One region of the Streptococcus mobilis genome, then DNA from elsewhere that is predicted to be linked to it. Evidence: predicted binding sites of a transcription regulator. Region 1 holds the regulator's gene; each other region holds the start of a gene.
The links. The regulator Rex, encoded in region 1, represses fermentation and respiration genes when NADH is low (regulators of the CRP and FNR family bind a similar motif). The targets are predictions, from matches to a motif close to TTGTGAANTANTTCACAA.
Positions count from the first base shown of each region.

Region 2: the regulator Rex is predicted to act here: its motif matches at 1,546-1,563, upstream of AC6IZR_RS09060 (class II fructose-bisphosphate aldolase).
Region 3: the regulator Rex is predicted to act here: its motif matches at 1,164-1,181, upstream of adhE (bifunctional acetaldehyde-CoA/alcohol dehydrogenase).

Region 1 is NZ_AP041823.1:1,295,637-1,298,917, reverse strand. It holds gene AC6IZR_RS06130 (hypothetical protein) at 107-385, shown strand; gene radC (RadC family protein) at 440-1,123, shown strand; gene AC6IZR_RS06120 (redox-sensing transcriptional repressor Rex) at 1,326-1,973, opposite strand; gene AC6IZR_RS06115 (DUF4649 family protein) at 2,103-2,318, opposite strand; gene AC6IZR_RS06110 (DUF1831 domain-containing protein) at 2,320-2,667, opposite strand; gene AC6IZR_RS06105 (cysteine desulfurase family protein) at 2,677-3,281, opposite strand, start outside.
Region 2 is NZ_AP041823.1:1,878,026-1,881,306, reverse strand. It holds gene pyrG (CTP synthase) at 1-676, shown strand, start outside; tRNA gene AC6IZR_RS09070 (tRNA-Leu) at 801-886, shown strand; gene AC6IZR_RS09065 (hypothetical protein) at 967-1,419, shown strand; gene AC6IZR_RS09060 (class II fructose-bisphosphate aldolase) at 1,611-2,492, shown strand; gene AC6IZR_RS09055 (alpha/beta fold hydrolase) at 2,577-3,281, shown strand, end outside.
Region 3 is NZ_AP041823.1:76,686-79,966, reverse strand. It holds gene AC6IZR_RS00460 (acyltransferase family protein) at 1-873, shown strand, start outside; gene adhE (bifunctional acetaldehyde-CoA/alcohol dehydrogenase) at 1,276-3,281, shown strand, end outside.

The DNA.
Region 1 (3,281 bases):
GTAAAATTGTAAGAGATTGGTAATATAATGTAAGGAACTTGTCATAATATTAAGGGAAAATCAGTATATAATAAGAGGAGAAAGAGTATGATAAGGAGGTAGAATAGTGACGAAAGAGCGAATTTATCATCTCTTGCATCATTTCTACAATCTCTTAGTAAATGATTTTCCACGAAATGGTTTAATTACGAAAGGAATCTACGAAGTAGAGCAGGTCTACCAAGCTTTAGAGGCCATTCCTCAGAGCCAGGAGTACTTGATCCGCTGTGAAATTCAACAGTTTTTAAAGGAGCTTGAACAAGTTCAAACAGGTTATCAGATCCGCTTTAATAAAGATGAAGTCTTAGTGTTAGATGATTTGAAGGAAGAAATCGCCTGTAAATAATGAAAGGTTGTCGTTTTCTCCATTTATTACGAATTAATAAGTGAGGAGGAAATTATGTACGACATATCATTTATTGAACCATCTTTGCTTCCTAGAGAACGTTTGGTTTCTGAAGGGGTAGATAAGCTGAGTCATCAAGAATTGTTATCCATTCTCTTACGGACAGGCAATAAGCAAAAAAGCGTTTATGAGATTGCACAAGGTCTTCTGAGTTCGGTTAATAGTTTAAAGGAGTTAAGTCAATTAACCCTAGAGGAACTACAGGAAATCTCTGGCATTGGCCGGGTGAAGGCCATCGAACTTCAGGCTGTGATTGAGTTTGGACGAAGGATTCATAAAGACGAATTGATGACTTCCGAACAGATTATGAGCAGCCAGAAATTGGCCCATAAAATTCAACAGGAAATCGGCCATAAGAAACAGGAGCACCTGGTTGCTCTCTATTTAAATACGCAGAATGAAATTATTCATCAGCAGACCATTTTTATTGGAACCGTGAATCGAAGTATTGCGGAGCCACGTGAAATCCTGCATTATGCACTAAAGCACATGGCAACCTCTATCATCTTGGCTCACAATCATCCATCTGGTGCCGTATTTCCCAGTAAAAACGATGATGAAGTAACTCATCGAGTCTTAGAGGCCTGTGAAGTGATGGGTTTAACCTTATTGGATCACTTGATTGTATCTGAAGAAAACTATTATAGTTACCGTGAAGAAACCGATTATTTGGTATAAAAAAGAGAGTGGGACAGAAATCGGTAATTCGTTAGAATTCGATTTCGTCGTCCCACCTCCGCACAGTTGAGTAGGGCTGTAAAAGCTGATGAAATCAGCGTAGTAGAGCCCACTCAACCACTGCGTCTTGCTCGACAATCCAAAAATAATTGAGAGGCTAGGACTTTTGTCCCAGCCTTTTTTCTTTTTAATGTATAAGTCTTTATTCTTCGTTTTTTCGCATGAAATAAAGGAGTGTTTGCAATTCACTGGTGAGATCGACATATTGGACGACGACATCTTTAGGGACTGTCAGATGCACTGGTGAGAAGCTGAGAATTCCCTTGACACCAGCATCTACCAAAAGGCTAGCCACTTCTTGAGCCTTGACGCTTGGAACAGTTAGGATGGCTGTTTGAATGCCTTCTTGTTTGAGCTTTTCTTTAATGGAGGAAATACCGTAAATGGGAATTCCGTCCTTACTTTTGGTATTGATCAGTTCATGATCGTCTAGATCAAACGCCATGACAATTTTCATCTTATTGCGTTCATGGAAGCGATAGTTGAGGAGTGCACTTCCCATATTTCCGATCCCCACAATAGCGACATTGGTAATGGCATTGTCATTTAAGAGATCCGCAAAGAAGTTCATCAGTTTTTTTACGTCATAACCAAATCCACGTCTTCCTAATTCACCAAAATAAGAGAAATCTCGGCGAACAGTAGCAGAGTCAATCCCAATTGCATCAGCAATTTGCTTGGAATTGGCGCGTTCTATTTTTTCAGAGTTAAAGCGTTTAAAAATGCGGTAGTAGAGCGATAAGCGTTTTGCTGTTGCGCGTGGAATTGGAGTATTTTTATCATGTTTCACAATATCACAACCTTTCCCTCTTATTGTATAGGAAGATTGTGAAAAAATCAACTATCTAGAGCGGTTTTTCAAAAATATTTTTGTCTAAAGAAAAAGCTGATGGCAATGGAGAGTTCCATCAGCATCAGCTTAGTTTTCAGCTTGTTCTACCTTTTTCAAAAAAGCATAGAGTCCATCGACTCGTCCTGTATAGGGGAGCTTTTCCCCCTTGTATTCAATGGATACGATTGAGTAAGAGTCAGGCAGGGTTACACAGCCTGAAAAAGCTAGGATACAGGCTGCAAGGTCAGGATAAGTAGTCGTTCGTTCTACTTGGTAGGCGTCGATATAAGTTAAGGTTACCATATTAGGCCTCTGTTTTGTTGAAAATTTCTCTTTCGACAAGACTATCCATTAGGAAATAGAATTTTTGTTGGATAATGTCATTTTCTGGATTTTTAAAGATATTAACCAGGCGAAGCCCAGACTTGTCTGTAATATTGATCTTAAAACCTGTCAAATCTTTATTAAAAATGATTTTAAGTAGGAAGCCTTCGCCGCTATTTGGAACGGCTTCGAGCAAACGATTTAACTCGTAATTTCCAACCTTTGTAACAGCAAATGTATTGTCACGTAAGGTATATTTTTTAACATTTGGGTGTAGACTATAGGTATATTTACAGTCTTTCAATGAAACACTTGTTTCAAAAGCCATATTGTTCTCCTATGATAAAATTTCTTTAAGTTTTGAGAGGAAGTCTTGAACTTCCTCTACGGTATTGAGTTCTGAAAAACTAATTCGAAGGGATTCTTTTAGGCGTGAGCTATCTTTTCCATAGAGTGCCTCAAGGACATGGCTGGGTTGAACTGTACCAGCGGTACAAGCAGAACCTGTAGAGACAGAAATGCCAGCAAGATCGAGTCGCATCAATAATAAATCATTTTGGACACCCGGAAAGCCAAGATTCCAAACAAATGGAAGATGACCGTCATTCGCATTAACGTAGTAGTCGTAGGCTGCTAAACCATTGACTAGTTCTTGGCCGAGTTTTTGAACCTGGTGGAAATTTTCTTCTTGATGAAGTGTAGCTTGCTGAAGCGCGGTTGCCATCCCGACAATAGAAATAAGATTTTCCGTGCTGGCTCTCATCTTACTTTCCTGATCCCCACCATGGATGAGATTATCAAAATCTGGGGTAGCCGCATAAAGGAAGCCAACGCCCTTTGGTCCATGGAATTTGTGGGCAGAAGCACTGAGAAAATCAATTCCCAACTTTTCGGGATAGACAGGGACCTTTCCGATTGCTTGGACAGCATCAACGTGAAAGA
Region 2 (3,281 bases), 580 kb from region 1:
CTTGAAGCACTCAGGGTACGCCAACGATGCAGAAGTCAAGATTAATTGGGTCAATGCCAATGATGTGACAGCTGAAAATGTGGCAGAACTCCTTGGAGATGCGGATGGAATCATCGTCCCAGGTGGTTTTGGTCAACGGGGAACAGAAGGAAAAATTCAAGCCATCAAGTATGCGCGTGAACAAGATGTCCCAATGTTGGGTGTCTGCTTGGGTATGCAGTTAACCTGTATCGAATTTGCCCGTCACGTTTTAGGCTTGGAAGGGGCCAATTCATCCGAATTGGATCCAGAAACCAAGTATCCAATTATCGATATCATGCGGGACCAAATCGATGTGGAAGACATGGGTGGAACACTCCGTCTCGGTCTTTACCCATCTAAACTCAAACGAGGTTCAAAAGCAGCCGCTGCCTATGACAATCAAGAAGTGGTGCAACGTCGCCACCGTCACCGTTATGAGTTTAACAATGCTTTCCGTGAACAGTTTGAAGAAGCAGGATTTGTCTTCTCAGGCGTTTCACCAGACAACCGTTTGGTCGAAATCGTTGAAATCCCAGAAAACAAATTCTTTGTCGCTTGCCAATATCACCCAGAATTGTCAAGTCGTCCAAACCGTCCAGAAGGACTTTACACAGCCTTTATCACAGCGGCAGTTGAAAACCACGATAGCAAATAAAAATCAAGGGAGCAGGTCGAAGGACCTGCTCCCTTTGTGTGAAAAAATGACAAACTCTGAAAAAAGTTTGAAAAAAATCTTGACAAAAAAGTCGTTGATTGATATACTAGTAAAGTACTCAATCGCGGGGATGGCGGAATTGGCAGACGCGCAGGACTAAGGATCCTGTGACCGCTTTAGGTCGTGAGGGTTCAAGTCCCTCTCTCCGCATCGGATCAAGATAGCTTCGGCTATCTTTTTTTGTTTTCAAATTTCTTTGTGGTAGAATAGGTGTGAGATGAGGTGAGAACATGAAGAAAAAGGATCTGGTTTTGGCCGATGGCCTCTTTGCACTATTGGGAAGTGCCATTAATTTTTTCGGTCCTATCCTGATTTTAGCGATGGCGATAGGCGCATACAAGGATACTTTTAGATATTTTATCGCCTTAAACATATGGAATGTTTTCATTTTTTTAGTGGCGATTGCTTCTAAGTATCTGCTCAGAGATGAAAAAAGGCTGAAAAGATGGATTCCCAATCTCTTTTTGATAGCGGGCTTTATTCTCTTTCTTGCCTCAATCCTTGCTGTGTGTGAGAATATTCCCTTTCTTGAGGGATTGGTAAACGGACTTCTTGGGAAAATGTTTACCGACAGTCAGTTATTTGCTGCTTATTTCTATTCTCAATGGGTCGCAGGAGGACTCCTTGTGATTTGCGGGATTGCCTTTCTCCTTTCACTAAAAAATTTTAAAGAAGAGAATTGAAGGGGGTGTAAGTCCCCTTCTTTTACTTGTTTACTAGGATGAAAGCCTTAGGAGATAGGAGATTCCGCCCTAATTATCATAAGAAAGTGCTTAAAGACACAGGAAAAGCTAGCAATTTCATCTAAAAAGTGATAAAATAAACAATGTAAGTGGGATCAATCCCACAAAAATTTATAGGAGGCCTATGACAAATGGCAATCGTTTCAGCAGAAAAATTTGTCCAAGCAGCTCGTGACAATGGTTATGCAGTTGGTGGATTTAACACAAACAACCTTGAGTGGACTCAAGCTATCTTGCGTGCAGCAGAAGCTAAGAAAGCTCCAGTACTTATCCAAACTTCTATGGGTGCTGCTAAATACATGGGTGGTTACAAAGTAGCTCGCAACTTGATCGCTAACCTTGTAGAATCAATGGGTATCACTGTACCAGTTGCTATTCACCTTGACCATGGTCACTACGACGATGCTCTTGAATGTATCGAAGCTGGTTACACTTCAATCATGTTTGACGGTTCACACCTTCCAGTTGAAGAAAACCTTAAATTGGCGAAAGATGTCGTTGAAAAAGCTCATGCTAAAGGTATCTCAGTAGAAGCTGAAGTTGGTACTATCGGTGGTGAAGAAGACGGTATCATCGGTGACGGTGAATTGGCACCAATCGAAGATGCTAAAGCAATGGTTGCTACAGGAATCGACTTCTTGGCTGCAGGTATCGGTAACATCCACGGTCCTTACCCAGCAAACTGGAAAGGTCTTCACCTTGACCACTTGCAAAAATTGACTGAAGCTGTTCCAGGATTCCCAATCGTATTGCACGGTGGATCAGGTATCCCTGATGATCAAATCCAAGCAGCGATCAAACTTGGTGTTGCGAAAGTTAACGTGAACACTGAATGCCAAATCGCATTTGCAAATGCTACTCGTCAATTCGTACGTGAATACGATGCAAACGAAGCAGAATACGACAAGAAGAAACTCTTCGACCCACGTAAATTCTTGAAACCAGGTTTCGAAGCAATTACTGCAGCCGTTGAAGAACGTATCGACGTATTCGGTTCAGAAGGCAAAGCTTAATTAAAAACAGGAAAGCAAGGTCCCATGTGGATCTTGTTTTTTTGTTTGGGAAAGGTTGCTTCCAGAGGTTAATTTTTGTACAATATGCCTATGAAAAAATTCAAACTGTGGAGCTGGATCGTTTGTGGCTTTCTCCTGCTCTTTTTAGGTGCTACATTTGTTTTTCATCAATTCAGTTTACGAAATGAAAGTAAGCTTCTCACACCCATTGGTAAACAAGTTACAGTCAATGGACATCGAATGAATGTCTCTGTTAAAGGAGAAGGGCCTCAAACAATCGTTTTTCTTTCAGGTGCTGGTATCGCTTCCCCTGTCCTAGACTTTAAGAATCTATCAGATTCCCTATCCAAAAAATACAAGGTTGTTATCGTGGAGCGAGCAGGGTATGGTTTTAGCGAAGATAGTGATCGTTCAAGAGATGTGATGGGGGTCCTTTCTGAGACGCGTCAAGCTTTGGCGCAAGCTCATGTTTCAGGACCTTATGTGATTATTTCGCATTCTATGGCTAGTTTAGAGAGTCTTGCTTGGCAAGAGAAATATCCGAATGAAGTGAAGGCTTTGATTGGCCTGGATTGGGCCTTGCCAGCGAGTTATGAAGATTTAAAGGATAATCAGGCCTTGCTTACTGTGGCTTATTGGAGCAGTAAGATTGGCTTATTACGCTATTTCCCTGAGTCCTTTTATATAAAAAATCCAACTCTGACTGAAACTGAACGACAACAATATAAATTACTAGCATATAAGCAGTTGATGTCACAAGCCATGCTTCATGAATCCCGTTTGGCAAAG
Region 3 (3,281 bases), 890 kb from region 1:
CACTGGCCTTTCTTTATCATCTTCTCTCAACATTTGGGAAATATGATGGCAGCCCTTGTGACGACGATCGTTTCCTTGATTCTAACGGCTCTGTCCTTCTATATTTTGGAGCCAACCATTGCAGGCAAGGAACCTCGGGTCTTTGGTATGAAGATGGATCTCAGTTTTTTGACCAAGCCGATCTTTTACCTCATGATTCCACTGGCTCTCTTGATGGTCGGAATCTCCGCCTTTGCACCAACCGTCGGAGCTTTTGATGAGAGTTTGGTGGTGAGTGGGCTCAATCAAGCAGACAGCAAAATGCAGGTTACACGGACGCAGGTGGACAATGCAACTGCAACAGACTATAACGTCTCAAATGGTGTGACCATGATTGGTGATTCGGTTAACTTGCGAGCGCAGGACTACCTAACCAAAGCGATCCCGGGCATCCAGATCGATGCAGTGGTGAGCCGTCAGTTGGAAAATGGAATGAAGGTCTTTGAGACCGATATCTCCAATAAAGTTCTCCTAAAAAATGTAGTCATTGCTCTAGGAACTAATACCGTGAGCAACTACAAAGAGTTGCTGGATCAGTACGTTGAAAAACTTCCAAAAGGCCGTCGCTTGATCCTTGTGACACCATATGATGGTCGATATGCCAACGATCAGTCCAGTGAATCGGTTCAAACCCGACTTTATGAGTTGGAACTAGCTAAGAAATACGACTATATCACCATTGCGGACTGGTACCAAGTAGCAATTGAAAATCCAAATATTTGGGTGGGAACAGACTCTGTTCACTTCAATATGGAAACCAATGGTGGAGAACTCTATGCTCAAACAGTCAAAGAAGCTCTTGACAAGGCTGAAAAAGGTCCAGTTAAGAAGTAAAAATGCTTCTCTGAAACTGAAACAAAACAAATCCTAACAAAATAAAACAAAAAGCAACTTTTTACTTGTAAAAAGCTGCTTTTTTTAGTAAGATTAAGAAAACGCTTACAAAAATCAATTGAAAATATCACTTTGTGAAGAAAAAATTTTTTTAATTATTTTTTCACAATTTTGCTAGATAATTGCTTTCACAGCAATAGGATTGATAAAATTTTCACAAACTTCAAAAAAATCTTTGTGAAAGTTGCTTGGAAGTGTTTACAAAAATCTCAAAATAGAGTACAATTATATTGTGAAATAATTAACAAATCGAAATTTCTTACACTATTCTTGAAAATTTCCGAAAACATGAAAAAGTTCTAGAAAAGGATAAGGGTTTCAAACATTGGAGGAAAGCATCAAATGGCTGATAAAAAAACTCTCTCACCTGAAGAAAAGAAACTCGCTGCTGAAAAGCATGTAGACGAGTTGGTGCAAAAAGCGCTTGTGGCGCTTGAAGAGATGCGCAAATTGAACCAGGAGCAAGTGGACTACATTGTAGCGAAAGCATCTGTGGCTGCTCTTGACGCACACGGTGAGCTCGCTCTTCATGCTTATGAAGAAACTGGTCGTGGTGTCTTTGAAGACAAGGCGACTAAGAACTTGTTCGCTTGTGAACACGTAGTAAATAACATGCGTCACACCAAAACAGTTGGTGTCATTTCAGAAGATGACGTCACTGGTTTAACTTTGATTGCTGAGCCAGTCGGTGTTGTCTGCGGGATCACACCTACAACCAACCCTACTTCAACAGCAATCTTTAAAGCATTGATTTCCTTGAAGACACGGAACCCTATCGTCTTTGCCTTCCACCCATCTGCTCAAGAATCATCTGCTCATGCGGCACAAATCGTACGCGATGCGGCAATTGCAGCTGGAGCACCTGAGAACTGTGTGCAATGGATTACCCAACCTTCTATGGAAGCAACCAGTGCCCTTATGAACCATGAAGGAGTTGCTACGATCCTTGCGACCGGTGGGAATGCCATGGTTAAAGCGGCATACTCATGTGGGAAACCAGCTCTTGGGGTAGGTGCCGGAAACGTACCTGCTTATGTTGAAAAATCAGCTAACATCCGCCAAGCAGCACACGATATCGTCATGTCTAAATCATTTGACAACGGAATGGTCTGTGCGTCTGAACAAGCGGTCATCATCGATAAAGAAATCTACGATGAGTTTGTTGAAGAATTCAAATCTTACCACACTTACTTTGTCAACAAAAAAGAAAAAGCCCTTCTTGAAGAGTTCTGCTTCGGCGTAAAAGCCAACAGCAAGAACTGTGCAGGTGCGAAATTGAATGCGGACATCGTTGGGAAACCAGCAGCATGGATCGCTGAACAAGCTGGCTTCTCTGTACCGGAAGGAACCAATATCCTTGCGGCAGAATGTAAAGAAGTTGGCGAAAAAGAACCGTTGACTCGTGAAAAATTGTCACCAGTCATCGCTGTTTTGAAATCTGAAAGCCGTGAAGACGGAATTAACAAAGCTCGCCAAATGGTTGAATTCAACGGTCTTGGTCACTCAGCAGCCATCCATACTGCTGATGAAGAATTGACCAAAGAATTTGGTAAAGCAGTCAAAGCTATTCGTGTTATCTGCAACTCTCCTTCGACTTTCGGTGGTATCGGGGATGTTTACAATGCCTTCTTGCCATCATTGACACTTGGATGTGGTTCTTACGGACGCAACTCTGTTGGGGACAACGTTAGTGCCATCAACCTCTTGAATATCAAAAAAGTCGGACGCCGGAGAAATAACATGCAATGGATGAAACTTCCTTCAAAAACATACTTTGAACGTGATTCAATTGAATACCTACAAAAATGTCGTGACGTTGAACGTGTCATGATCGTTACAGACCACGCTATGGTAGAGCTTGGTTTCCTTGATCGTATCATCGAACAGCTTGACCTTCGTCGCAACAAGGTGGTTTACCAAATCTTTGCAGACGTAGAACCAGATCCAGATATCACAACCGTTGAACGTGGTACTGAGATCATGCGTGCCTTTAAACCAGATACCATCGTCGCTCTCGGTGGTGGATCTCCAATGGATGCGGCTAAAGTAATGTGGCTCTTCTACGAACAACCAGAAGTGGACTTCCGTGACTTGGTTCAAAAATTCATGGATATCCGTAAACGTGCCTTCAAGTTCCCATTGCTTGGTAAGAAGACCAAATTTATTGCGATCCCAACTACATCTGGTACAGGATCTGAAGTAACCCCATTTGCCGTTATCTCTGATAAAGAAAACAACCGTAAATACCCAATCGCTGACTACTCATTGACACCAACTGTTGCCATCGTAGACCCTGCCTTGGTATTGACAGTTCCTGGATCTGTTGCAGCAGACACTGGTATGGACGT